DNA from 4 places in the Paenibacillus sp. S25 genome. Region 1 is predicted to be linked to each of the others. Evidence: riboswitches for the same ligand, from Rfam matches in the RefSeq annotation. Region 1 holds a riboswitch; each other region holds the start of a gene.
What was found. A riboswitch is a leader RNA that binds a small molecule or an ion and turns the genes downstream of it on or off. The one in region 1 is predicted to bind cyclic di-AMP.
Positions count from the first base shown of each region.

Region 1 (3,346 bases):
GATCGTTCGGAAATATAATTTTTCCAGTTTTATGAAAGGGATTGCATTCGTGGATGAAGTTGCCGCTATATCTGAAGCATTCAATCATCATCCATTTATTACGATTGATTACAAGACCGTGACTCTGCGTTTGACCTCTTGGGACGACGGCGGTATTATGGCCGTGGATATTAAGGAAGCCCAACAATATAATGAAGCTTTTGAAAAAATGCGCAGCAGTCATTGAGCTTGTAATGATCGGTCGTATGATGATAAAAGCGCCTTCGCTATACAACATCGCGGTTGTATGCCGAAGGCGCTTTTATCATAGAACCTGGGTTTGGTGCTCGGGACGATATACCATACAATAAAACGGTTTTTTGCCATCGGGAGTCTGGCGTTCATAGGTATCTGTAAGCTCAAATCCAGCCGCCTTGTAAGCCCGGATAGCGCGATGATTCCAAGTAAGTACCTCTAGATCAATTTCATTCTTCGGGTTGCGTCGTTGGGCTTCCTCTGCAATGGCACGGACAAAATCAGCGCCTTTGCCATGTCCGCATCTTTCAGGATGCATTCCAAGACCTAGCCGGGTCACACCGATCATAGGGAAATATTGGGCAAATCCCGTCAGCTTATTCTCTTCATCCAGTACAGCAACATATTGCTCTTGGCGAAGCGTGGGACTTCCAAATTCGACTTCAAGCGCCTTCATTTGTTCCCAGGGGAGCCATCCGTATATATTATAAGGTGGATCATAGCGCCACTCACAGATTGCAGCCGCTTGATGCTCGTCCATCGGTACGATCCGATAGTTAGATATTGAGGCCGGCATGTGTTCCATCCTCCTTTTACAAGTACTTCAATCATTAACAACAGATTGTAGACAAGTTGCAGGGGAATGGCAAGCGTGTTTATTTCATACTCAAGTCGGGTATACATTCAATAAGAAGGATTTACTGCTCATATGCTCCCCCAGCGCTGACGGTAAAACCGACGATGTTCGCTAAAATTGAAACCTTTTGAGGCTTCAGTTCGTCAGTAATGATAATAATTGCTGATGTTGTGGACATAAAAAACCGCAATTCGATTCCGGCCAGAATCAAATTGCGGCTAGGGTTAGCTTGCTGTGCGTTAGTTATTCTACGTTGTCGTCATCAGGAATTTCTGAAGCTACAGAATGGTAAGCGTCTGTGCTCATAATTCTTTTTGCACCGACATAGCGGTTAGCGTAATAATTTTCGTTCAGTGAGCTAACTACTACACCACGTGAAGTCGAGGAGTGGGCAAATTTCCCTTCACCTACGAAGATACCTACATGGGAAATGCCTCTTCCTGTGGTGTTGAAGAACACCAGGTCTCCAGGTCTCATTTCATCGCGGGATACAGAAGATCCCATTTTGAATTGTGATCCAGATTGATGCGGAAGTTTAATTCCCAGTTTGTTAAATACATACATTGTGAAGCCGGAGCAATCGAATCCCTCGAGTGTAGTGCCTCCGCTTCTGTAGCTCGTTCCTTTGGCATCTTGAATGACCTGGTCCATCTTGGAGTCTGCATATGCACTGCCGCCACCGAATGTAAAAGATGTAAAGGCAATGGCAAGACCCATAGCTGCGATCGTTAGCTTCTTCTTCAAAAAAAATATACCCCTTCCAATGCCTGCGAGGTTAGCTTAAGGATTCGGTAGAAGGTTCCCCTATGACCACTCTGTTGCGAGATCAATTCACCCAAACTGGTTCCCCCGCTTCCTAGGTGCCAGGAATTAGGCTTAACTTAAGATGTGCACCTTGGAGAGCAGTATTCACAATAACGTTATTTTTGAGATAAAGGTTACAATAAAGATTACAAAGTTGTTACTATCAGTTCACTGCGATTATTGTAACAAAGACGGCTGGCTTTGGCAAATGTTTCATTGCAAAAAGTTACAAAAAAAATCTGCTCCTAATGTCCAAGGAACAGATCTTGTTAACAGTATTCAGTTATGTGTCGTTTGCGCGGATATGAATCGAGATTTTTCGACAGACGGAAATGAAGTAAAAAACATAAAGGCAGGGCTTAACTTCTACTGGAGATATCGGTATGCCATAGTCTGTACTGCGAACTGATATGCCACAGCCTGACCAGACTAGTAACAAAATGATACGATTGCTGGAGAATGAGCGCCAGCATGCCAGTCCAAATCATCGCCACGGTGCCAAATAGACCGAAGACCAGCAGCACACAAGCACCGAGCAAAAGGGATATACCGACAGCTGGGAGGAGCTGGCGAAAGAAGGCGAGCAAGGACGATAGTATGGCGTGACCACCGACAGTCCCCAGTTGCATATACAGGATGCACTGCCGAATGAACCATCCGTAAGCCATCCATCCCACGGCATAGGGCAACAAATGCAGCAGGTAAGAGGGAGATTGAAGCGTTCCTGCTACAATAGGGTAGAGTCTCGGTACTACCCAAAAGGAGGGAAGCAGCAGCAGTCCCAACTCGATGGTGTAATACAGCAGCGACGACATGCCATGGCGTTTCATACCCTTGAAAAAGGACAGGCTTTGCGGTTCAGTAGCATCGGTATGCAGGCTTTGATATATTCCGGCTCTAATGAAGGGAGTGATCAGTATACGTAGTACAGTCGCCCCTAGTAGTATCCACAAATACACATGTACTTCCCGGCTGTCCATCAGAGCAATCTGGCTCTCCATCCAAAACAAGGTCTGTCCAAGTTCGTTTTGACCCTGATCAGGATAACGGAGCAGTAGCGGGATAACGGCAGACTGCACCAGACGATAGAGAAACACCCCCCACAGTAGTCGATATAGAAATAAAATGATAACGATATAGAATCGTATGCGCACCAGCGCCCAGCCCTCTTTTATAACAGTCCGCATCTATAGACACCTCACCATGACAGACTTCCAAGCAGTGTTTCTAACAGCTTGGTTACACTTACATTCCAACGGGTTTGTTGCTTTTCGTCCAATTCGGCCTTTAGGCTATTGTTAATATGCTTATTCTCCAGTGCAATGGTATATAGAGGATCAAGGGTTACATAGGAAACGGGAGAAGTACTTTTGATCCGAAAAGTTGTGCTTTTGCCCGCGCCGTCCCAAGCCTTGAATATCGTAGTACCATCCTTGAAGGTAAATTGGACAGGGATCTTGGGATAATCCGCCCCTTTTTTGCTGACCGTCACGACGGCTTCATATCCGTTCTCCAGCTTGTGGTTCGTGATATGATCCACCGAAAAGTCCGCCATCTGGCCGTCATATACATACTGTTCAAAATAGTGGCTCCATGAGCGTCCGGTGACTCTCTCCACGATACGTTGAAAATCCTGGGAGGACGGATGCTTAAATCGGTACGTCTGGACGT
Region 1 covers NZ_CP073683.1:136,930-140,275, forward strand. Annotated here, with positions in the region: gene KAI37_RS00535 (4a-hydroxytetrahydrobiopterin dehydratase) at 1-226, shown strand, start outside; gene KAI37_RS00540 (GNAT family N-acetyltransferase) at 305-811, opposite strand; gene KAI37_RS00545 (C40 family peptidase) at 1,115-1,615, opposite strand; cyclic di-AMP (ydaO/yuaA leader) riboswitch at 1,621-1,758, opposite strand; gene KAI37_RS00550 (hypothetical protein) at 2,035-2,862, opposite strand; gene KAI37_RS00555 (M1 family metallopeptidase) at 2,874-3,346, opposite strand, start outside.

Region 2 (3,346 bases), 3.0 Mb from region 1:
TCGTTGGGTATGGGACGAGGCAAAGCTATGCGTCACGTCATTTTGCCGCAAGCGTTTAAATCTATCTTGCCTGCTATCGGTAATGAATTTATTACGATCATTAAAGAATCATCCATTATTTCGACCATTGGGATGGTGGATATTATGTATCAGGCCCAGGTCATTAAGAACATTACCTACGAAGGATTAAGTCCGTTCGTAATCGCAGCCGCTATTTATTTTGTAATGACATTCAGCTTGTCTAAGCTGCTGGGTTTATGGGAAAGGAAGTTGAGAGCCAGTGATCACCGTTAAACAACTGCGTAAATCGTTCGGCAAGAATGAGATTTTAAAAGGCATTGATATAGATATCGCCAAAGGTGAAGTCGTCGTCATCATCGGTCCCAGCGGTTCGGGGAAGAGTACGTTTTTGCGTTGCATGAATTTGCTAGAACAGCCTACGGACGGGGAGATTTTGTTTGAGGGCGAGCCGATTACAGCTCGTGGTCATAATATTAACGTAACCCGGGAGAAGATGGGGATGGTGTTCCAGCATTTTAATCTGTTCCCGCATAAAACAGTGTTGCAGAACCTGACGCTTGCACCAACGCAGGTTAGAAGACAGTCAGGGAAGGAAGCGGAAAAAATTGCGCTAGAACTCCTGCGTACCGTAGGGCTTGAGGATAAGAAGAATACCTATCCGAACCAGCTATCCGGTGGTCAGAAGCAACGTATTGCGATTGCGCGTGCTTTGGCCATGCAGCCGCACGTAATGCTGTTCGATGAGCCGACTTCTGCATTGGACCCTGAAATGGTTGGAGAGGTTCTGGATGTAATGAAGAAGCTCGCCGAAGGCGGCATGACCATGGTAATCGTGACGCATGAAATGGGCTTTGCCCGTGAGGTAGGCGATCGAATCATCTTTATGGATAACGGTAAAATTGTAGAGCAAGGTACACCAGAGCAGGTATTTGGTACTCCAAGCCATGATCGCACCCGTGATTTTCTTGCCAAAGTATTGTAAGAAAGTGCTGATATGAGCTATAAAAAAGCCCTCCGTTTGACGGAGGGCTTTTCTTTTTTTGTCACCATTTCCCCATATTTTCGTAACAAATATCGATTTCTTGGTGACAAAATTGTAACGAGTATAGTATGATGTTCAAGGTTCCCAACATTTTCATGCGGATAAGGTTACAAAATTGTGATATTATGCAGTAAGCCAAAACTTACCGGGACAGCATGCGGTTATGACAAACGCTGGATGCTGGGCCCAAACTATGGGAAGTGCGGGGGACGTAACAACGGCATTCTTTCCGATACGTCATAAGACGATATGGAATATGCCTAGGGGTGAATTGCACAAGCATAGGGCTTCTTCTGAGTCCGAATCCGACAGCTAACTTCGCAGGCATAACAGAGGAGGTACATATCTTTGAAACATCTAAAACATATTGGAAAAACCATGAAATTTGCGGTGCTTGCCGCAGCCATTGCAGGTCTGGCACAGACAGCTGGAGTAGCGGATGCTGCTTCGCTTCATACTGCCAAAGATGGCGATACCTTCTTTTTGCTTGCTCAACGTTATGGAGTATCAGTGGACGAGCTGACGAAGGCGAACCCAAACATTGCCTCCAACAATATATATGCAGGTCTGCAAATTAAGGTACCTGGTGAAAAAAGTGTGAAGGCAGCTTCGGATTCGAAGCCGCAGCTTCTAACGGAGAAAGCACCAGCGAATGAGGGGCCAACGATTGAAGCGTGGGGCAAAACATTTAACTATAGCAAAATAGTTGACGTTAAGGCTTCTGCGTATTCTGCCGCAGCCGATGAGAATGGTAAATGGGGAGCAGTGGACTACTACGGTAATCCGCTTAAACTAGGTACAATTGCGGTAGACCCGAACGTCATTCCGATGGGCACGAAAGTGCTGGTTACAGGCTATTCCCACCCAGGTTTGCCGGATCGTTCTTTTGTAGCTGTCGCTCGCGATCAGGGCAGCGCCATTACAGGAAAACGGATTGATATCTTTATTCCTGGCAACAAATCATTTGTGAACGACTTTGGATTTCAAAATGTGAAGCTATACGTTATTGATAAATAGCATTGTACGTATATACGGTTTAATTAAACATAATATATACTATGTAAACTTAATGCCTGTATCCTACCATGTATAACTAGGTCGGACTCTTATCAGGTCCTATCCGTAAAAAAGGCTGTCTTGACGAGCAGAAAACTTCTGCTGGTAAGACAGCCTTTTTACGTTGCTTTAGCTTGTAGCTCAATCCTAAACATATGGTTATTTCCGTTCCGATGTGTGGAGTAGCCGAGGGACTGTCACAAATTTGTAGCCCTTAGCTTTTAGAGAGTGAATTAGACCCGGCAGAGCTTGGACAGTGCCTTGCAAGTTGGAGCTTTGACCTCCACCTGCGTGCATTAAAATAATAGAGCCAGGCCCGGTAGCTGGGATCACATTGCGCTGAATTTGTGTTTTACTTAGTCCCTTCCAGTCGAGAGAGTCTACATTCCAATTGACAATCATGTAGCCATGACGACGTGCCCATTGGATTTGAGGCTCCGTGATTTCACCGTAGGGTGGACGAATCAACTTGGGGCGAAAACCTGCGCTGGCTTGTAAAATACGTTCTGTTTTTGTAATCTGGTTGCGAAAGCGTTCTGGTGTGGCCTTCCTAAAATCCGGATGAGTATAGGAATGGTTTCCTATAGCATGGCCTTCACGGATAATACGGCGTATGATCCCCGGATGCTTTTCCGCACGGTGACCGACGATAAAAAAGGTGGCTTTGATGCCATTGGCGTGTAATACGTCCAAAACCTGCGGCGTATACCTAGAATCGGGCACATCATCAAAGGTTAAGGCAATTTGGCGGGTGTGTGGGCCGCACATTTTAAAAATGTCCGCATGTTTTTTTCGCAGCATTGCTAATGTAGGAGTTGCTCGATCTGTGCTCTGTTGTACAGAAGAAGCAACAGCTGCTTCCTTGGGATGGGGCGTTCCGATGTTGGGAGGCGCATCCGCGTGAACGGGTAAACTTGAAAATGCTAGTAACAGTGCCAAGCATGGCAACACTCCCCTGTACGGCATATGTATCCCCCCTTTCCGTGCAGTGGTACCTAGTGGTGCTCTCGACTATTATGTACCTGTCCTATTAAAAATATGCTGGTTACCAAGTTCGGCTCATCAACGACTGGAAAGAAGTCCACGATGAAACGATTATCAATGAAGATGATGGAGCTAAACGTACATATTCTCTTAAACATGACCGAAAACAGGAGCATTTTCGCAAGTTTTAGCCTTACAACGAATTCGGTATACCGTGACAGCTGGTGTATAATGGGGATGCAA
Region 2 covers NZ_CP073683.1:3,124,592-3,127,937, reverse strand. Annotated here, with positions in the region: gene KAI37_RS13360 (ABC transporter substrate-binding protein/permease) at 1-294, shown strand, start outside; gene KAI37_RS13355 (amino acid ABC transporter ATP-binding protein) at 281-1,003, shown strand; cyclic di-AMP (ydaO/yuaA leader) riboswitch at 1,237-1,405, shown strand; gene KAI37_RS13350 (3D domain-containing protein) at 1,412-2,080, shown strand; gene KAI37_RS13345 (polysaccharide deacetylase family protein) at 2,279-3,085, opposite strand.
Region 2: linked by a shared signal. The riboswitch ahead of KAI37_RS13350 (3D domain-containing protein) and the one ahead of KAI37_RS00545 (C40 family peptidase) in region 1 are both predicted to bind cyclic di-AMP.

Region 3 (3,346 bases), 110 kb from region 1:
GATGAGTCCAGCATCAATCAGGTCCGCCCACTCAATCAGCGGGTCGGCGCCTTCCACTGTCGTATGGACCCGTGCAAGAGCGTGTCTGATCGCTTCCGGTGAGGCATTCTCCACGCCAATATCTCCTTTGCGCGTCGCTTCTGCCTCGGGTATAAAGGCCTGCTTGCAGCCAGGCACCTTGGAAGCGATAATCTTACGGATGCGCTCCCCTGCATGATCAGGATCGGTTAAAATGATGACCCCCCGCCGCTCCTGCGCCAATGCAATTTTACGCAGCGTCATTTTATTAATGGCTGAGCCGCCAGTTTCTATCGTATCCGCTTCAACAGCGCGGCGAATGGCCACCGTATCATCCCGGCCCTCTACCACGATCACTTCCTTGATCATTTGCGTTTCCCTCCACTGCTACAAAGCAAGCTATATTTATCTTTCCCTGCTTTTGAAAACAAAATAAGAAGAGGATATCCTCTTCTTAGCATGGCATAACTATGTTGTTAATACTATCGCATTGCCCTCAACATACACAACCTGTTTTAGTTGATTTCAGGCTTTACGGGTCCGATAACATATACGGTTTTACCGTGCTTACGACCAAATTGGTTGGCTCGGCTTAAACTCTCATAATACACATCGATTTTGTGACCTTTAATCGCGCCACCGGTATCCTCCGCACGGCGGAAGCCCACCCCTTCGATATAGACCCACCAGCCGATTGGGATTACACTCGGATCGACAGCGATGGTGCGTCCTTCCGTGACACGTGCGCCGGATGCAGTACGTGTACCGATCCCTGGCTCCTGTGAGGAATACGCCGTCATGGAGACATTTTGTAAAACTTTGCTATATTTAAAATTTACGCCTGCTTTACGGACAGCACTGCCCGAACTAACCATTGTTGCCTTAACCGCATCATTGGGACCGACGGAAGCAGCAAGAACGACCGGTTTTTTCTTCGTTCCTACAGCAATGACCTTATCCACACGATTCTGTGCAACTTCCTTGTTTACCAGCTGTTTGGATACCAACTTTCCATCATGGTATACCTTTTGAACGTGCTGGACTACCACACCCGATTTGCCGCTTTGAATGACCCGATTATCGCCTTTATAAAGACTCGGATCGGCCGTTTTGATGACCTGATAAGGCACCTGTTTTTTCTGTTCGACCTGCTGTTTCTTCACACGGACGATTTTTATGTCCATGTTAGACGAAACAGAGGCATCCAACGCAGGATAAACTTTATCCGTTGAGGATAATTTATAGCCCGAGGTACGAATGGCACCTTCTACTGTATTTTCTGTTGTGTACAGCTTTTTCGTCTCATTGCCTGAAGATACTTTAACTTGATTGGCACGTTTAATGACTACGCGATCCCCATCCTGTACTGCTCCATTTAGCGGCATGGAAACTGTATCATGCGGCTGAAGTGAAATGGAATGCTCGCTCAGCAAATCTTGAAGCTTGGATTCCCGGGTTTCTACCGCAGATGCCTTGCCATCGATGACAAAAAAGACTTGTTTTTTAGATTGCGTGTACATCAGAATTGAAATCATAATCGTTAGCGCGATTAGAAAAATAGCAACCAAGGCAGCCTGGCGCACATTCTCTTGCTTCCAACGCAATACGTAAGACATGCTGGATGAGCGTGACTCATGGGTCTCCTCTTTTTGGAAAATGCCCATTTCCTCCGTCCTCCTTACATAGCCCGCCGTCTGGAGTAAGACATAGTTGAGATTTGACGTGACTATAACAGATTTTCTACAAGACAAGCCCAAACTGCGACTGTCCTGCACCATGTACCCGTCTTCGCGGCATGCTGTCCTCCCCTGTTTAACCACAGTATGATGACAGATTTTCTTTTATTCACAACAAAAAAAGCCAGAGAAAGAGACTAGAGAGCTCTTTCGTGGCTTCCGGCATGTGTGAATATGCGGGAAAACTCATGCACGAGATGGCTTCTCTCTTGTTACGCTTACGGGGTTAGCTGTCGGGTTCGGACGTAGAGAGTCGCCCTAGCTTGGGTCAACCGCTCATGGCGGTCGCCTTCACATTCACCCCGAAGACCCAGAAAGAAATCGAAATACGGCTCCTCCACCTATTCAATCCCATCCTGGAAAAGAATTTCGGTCGAGCCGGCTGGCGGAAGAGACGTTCCCTTCTTGCACATACGCCGGACGTACTGTAAGCCATATCGGTTCCCCCGTTCCCTGTAAAAGGGACTCAGCGAGACTGGTTCATGAAATGACTTGTTGATGTTTACATTCAAACAACAATTCACTGAAAAGATGATATCCTGTTTCTATGCATGTTGTAAAGCAGGTTTCAAGTACATTTTTTAAAATATTCGGTTAAAATATTGTAATATTCTCGAGTTTCCTGCAACAAATTCATGATTAGCTTCGTCTATCTCTTTATTTTGATCGATTTCTTCACTTTTTCATTGAATGTCAAATCGTTCCAAGGCATTTCGGGTCGTTATTGACACTAATTCCTCCACTGTAATCCCTTTGATTTGGGCTGCGGTCTCTGCTACCAGTCTCACATGTGCGGACTCATTTCGCTTCCCGCGGAACGGATGCGGCGTCAGGTAGGGAGCGTCCGTTTCAATGAGTAGACGATCCAGCGGCACCTGTGCGAGCACCTCTTTTGGCTGCTTGGCATTTTTGAACGTTATTGGACCACCGAAGGAAAGGTGAAATCCCATATCCAACACCATTTTGGCTGTCTCCCAGCTACCCGAAAAGGAGTGCATGACTCCGCCAATCTCACTCGCTTTTTCCTCGCGCAAAATCCTAACAATATCTTCATGCGCATCCCGGTTATGGATAACAATGGGCATTTTGAGCTCACGAGCCAGACCAATTTGATTTCGAAACACCCGATGCTGAACATCCTTCGGTGAAGTATCCCAATAATAATCCAGACCAATCTCCCCAATGGCTACAACCTTCTTATGACTGCATAACGATGCAATCCATTCTAAATCGCCCTCTTGCATTGTATTCGCATCCTGCGGATGCCATCCAACTGCCGCATAAATAAAATCATATGTCTCAGCCAATTTCATAGTGGATGGAATGGTCTCACGATTAAATCCGATGTTGATCATCCGCGTTACTCCTGATTCGACAGCACGTGCTATAACTTCTTCACGATCTTCGTCAAATTGTGGTGCATCCAAGTGAGTATGGGTGTCGAATAAATCCAAGGTTTACATCTCCTTTTTTTACTTATATTTCTATATAGTTGTCTATTCTTTGACAAAATAATTCCTTATTTCGGCAGGAAGTCTGTCTTTTACCGCGTTCAATTTATTCTGGGGGAAATACATATGATATTTTCCTCG
Region 3 covers NZ_CP073683.1:28,955-32,300, reverse strand. Annotated here, with positions in the region: gene rnmV (ribonuclease M5) at 1-387, opposite strand, end outside; gene KAI37_RS00140 (resuscitation-promoting factor) at 534-1,682, opposite strand; cyclic di-AMP (ydaO/yuaA leader) riboswitch at 1,954-2,236, opposite strand; gene KAI37_RS00135 (TatD family hydrolase) at 2,438-3,208, opposite strand; gene KAI37_RS00130 (HD domain-containing protein) at 3,251-3,346, opposite strand, start outside.
Region 3: linked by a shared signal. The riboswitch ahead of KAI37_RS00140 (resuscitation-promoting factor) and the one ahead of KAI37_RS00545 (C40 family peptidase) in region 1 are both predicted to bind cyclic di-AMP.

Region 4 (3,346 bases), 1.3 Mb from region 1:
TTTACGATTACGGGCAAACAATCCAAAGGTATACGGCAATGAAGCCGGCATTACCCACATTGCCAAAATTTCCAGCACGTTCGTCCAAGGACTTGGATTTTCAAAAGGATGCGCAGAGTTAGCTCCCGCATAACCGCCCCCGTTTGTCCCCAAATGCTTGATGGACTCCAGAGAAGCAATGGGTCCCATAGAAATCTGCTGCTGTGTTCCGCTCAGTGTCGTAAGATCCGCCGTAGGCTGTAGCGTCTGTGGTACCTTCAATCCAACCAGCACCAGCGTAAGCACAAAGGCCAGCGGCAGGAAAATTCTTATAATGGCTTTAATAAAATCTTGAAAGAAATTGCCCATCCCTTCACCGCGCCGCGTCAATCCCCTCATAAAAGCCGCAGCAACCGCAAAACCGGAAGCAGCCGAAGTGAACATCATCATCGTGACGAACGCCATCTGTGTCAGATACGTAAGCCCGCTTTCTCCGCTATAATGTTGGAGATTCGTATTCGTCATAAAGCTGATTACCGTATTAAAAGCTAGTGATGCTTCCATATTACTGTTTCCCGCAGGATTACCGGGAAGCATTCCCTGTATACGCAACAGCAAGTAGCTGATCGCCACAAGCACGACATTCGTTGCAATGAAACTCATAACATACGTAGTCCAACGCATGCTCTCCAGCTTCTTCAATCCTACTATCTTATAAATCAGCTTTTCTGTTCCGCCAAAAATCCGATCCGTCCGATTGGGTTCATTCGAGAATACATGATACATATAAGTGCCCACTGGCTTTACCAAGAGCAGCAATATGACGATCACAATTCCAATTTGAAGCAGCTCCATCCTTTATTCCTCCTTCAAAATGCTCCTGCGTTTGGAACAACAGACCTGCTTCCAGAGCACCAATTGTGTGCACACGTTTGCGAAAACCTGCTACCTATGATGCTTAATATTCAGATCTGTTGTTCCCGCCCGCTCTATCCCCTATAGCTGACTAGAACTTTTCAGGGTTCAGGAGTGCGTAGATTAAATACATAAACACAATAGCCGTAAGCCCAAGTATAACGATCATCCTCTTCGTCCTCCTTTAGAGGTCTGCGCATCACACCAGCGTACAAACAGCAGTATCACTCCATAACTCACAGCCATGACGAGCAACATGTATATATCCATCATGATTATACCCTCCGTATCGGTCCTCAGATCGCCATTCTTATTTGATCATAAAATCATAAAACAACTATGTTATAAGTGCTTATCCGTTCAGCAGAAAACCCACCTCTCCGTTCAATGTGTAGATCACATGATCCGCTCCCAATCCCCGATAAATTCCTTGTGGATTACAGCCGTGCGTAATAACATAGATCGATTCCGATGTTAGCGGCCGACATATTTGCAGGAAACGGCAAGTTAGATTCAAGCTGTTCTCGAACAAATACACACTACCAATTTCTTTTTTTGGAAAATTCCATTTTCCTGCTTGCATAGTATTGATGCGGACAATGTGCTCCACACCCATTTTTTTGAGCTGTCGTTCCTCCTGGGCGCTATTCGTCAGAACTGCAAACGCCAATTTTTTGAAAATAAGCAATTTCACAAAACTTCTGCCCGCTTCATTCGGTGCAGTGACAATAATTAACCGACCTTCCATCAGTAGCTCCTCTCCCGGTATAAAAAGACAACAAAAAGAAGCCGAAGGAAAAAGGCTTTCCTCCGGCTTCTTACATATCCATGATAAAATAAACCATGGCTGCACACGGCGGTTTGTTGCCTCTCCCTGTACGCTTACGAGGTTAGCTGTCGGATTCGGACGTGAGAGTCGCCCTATTTCTGGCACTTGACCGGAAAATTCACCCCATGAGACACACGGCTTCCGAAGCCGTACAGTCTCGATTGGTTCCCCCGCTTTTGCAACTGCAAAATTCAGCGCTATAGACATTTCGTTGTTGCTTCATTCAAGTTAATTTGAAATTACGTCTTGAATCATACACCCGCGCATGGAAGACTGTAAAGCTCAACTGCGGGGTTATAAATCGGCCTTTAGAGCCTAGGATATTAATAATAGCGCTTACAATACTACTATGCTTATCACAGCTCCTTCAATCTCTGTTTTTCATCCCTTTTCAAAAATGACAAGCATGTCAATATTGGCGTAGGGTAGGGCGTTTTTGGCCTTTTTTTGTAAAAAGAGAAGAAAATACGCTATATGTACCAGCTAAACACCGATTGAACCCGCTTTTATAAGAAGAAACACCTTAATTCGCTCCATTTGCGGTGCGATTTACTGTTTTGAACAAAATACGATTTTACAGCGGCTAAAGGCTTGATACAGCTTTTCAAAACTTGCAACCTCGCTTTTAATTGCTTACAATTTAATTGCTGAATATTGAATAAGGAGAGATACTATGACCGTTTATGAATATGATGCGCAAACCCTGCAAGGGAAACAAATTCCGTTATCCACATATGAAGGGAACGTTCTGCTTATCGTGAACACTGCCAGCAAATGTGGGTTAACCCCCCAATACAAAGCGCTACAAGAGCTATATGACCAGTACCATGAACAGGGGCTCGAAATTTTGGGATTCCCCAGCAACCAATTTGCCAAACAAGAGCCAGGTTCCAGCGAGGAGATTTCCGAGTTTTGCCAGATCAATTATGGTGTTACCTTTCCGATGTTCGCCAAGACAGATGTCAATGGCGATCAAGCGCACCCCTTATTTCGCTACTTGACCCAAACTGCTCCGGGGGTATTAGGGTCTAAAGCGATCAAATGGAATTTTACTAAATTCTTAATTACACGAGAAGGTAACGTATTTAAGCGCTATGCACCGCAAACCACTCCAGATAAGCTGGCGGGAGATATAGAGCAGCTTTTGCAGCAAAACTGACATCCTTCTTTATCACAGTTAATAAATGACCTATTGTCTACCGTTGCTTCTGTGGCTAAAGGATATAACGAAAAATGCTTAACAAAAAAAGCATCCCTTCACGTAAACCGTGTCAGGATGCTTTTTTAACTGAGTCTTGCATATAATGCGGTCGAGAGGACTCGAACCTCCACGGGCGTACGCCCACTACCCCCTCAAGATAGCGTGTCTGCCATTCCACCACGACCGCAAATCATAATGTAATGAGGCAACAGATTTATTATACTCTCTCATCAACTATTTGTAAACAAAAACATAATAATTATTTTATATGTTATTTTAACTAACATATATGAGCGATAAGAATATTTAATTTGACACAAAAGCTATTTAAATGTAAATATATATTACATATATTTCGAATACAGTTTGTTTCCCCAAAGTAAAGAGTTAAATAACATAACATAAGGATTCACTTCGAGGAG
Region 4 covers NZ_CP073683.1:1,461,473-1,464,818, reverse strand. Annotated here, with positions in the region: gene kdpA (potassium-transporting ATPase subunit KdpA) at 1-834, opposite strand, end outside; gene KAI37_RS26730 (potassium-transporting ATPase subunit F) at 986-1,063, opposite strand; gene KAI37_RS06340 (hypothetical protein) at 1,247-1,642, opposite strand; cyclic di-AMP (ydaO/yuaA leader) riboswitch at 1,758-1,930, opposite strand; gene KAI37_RS06335 (glutathione peroxidase) at 2,397-2,882, shown strand; tRNA gene KAI37_RS06330 (tRNA-Leu) at 3,029-3,111, opposite strand.
Region 4: linked by a shared signal. The riboswitch ahead of KAI37_RS06340 (hypothetical protein) and the one ahead of KAI37_RS00545 (C40 family peptidase) in region 1 are both predicted to bind cyclic di-AMP.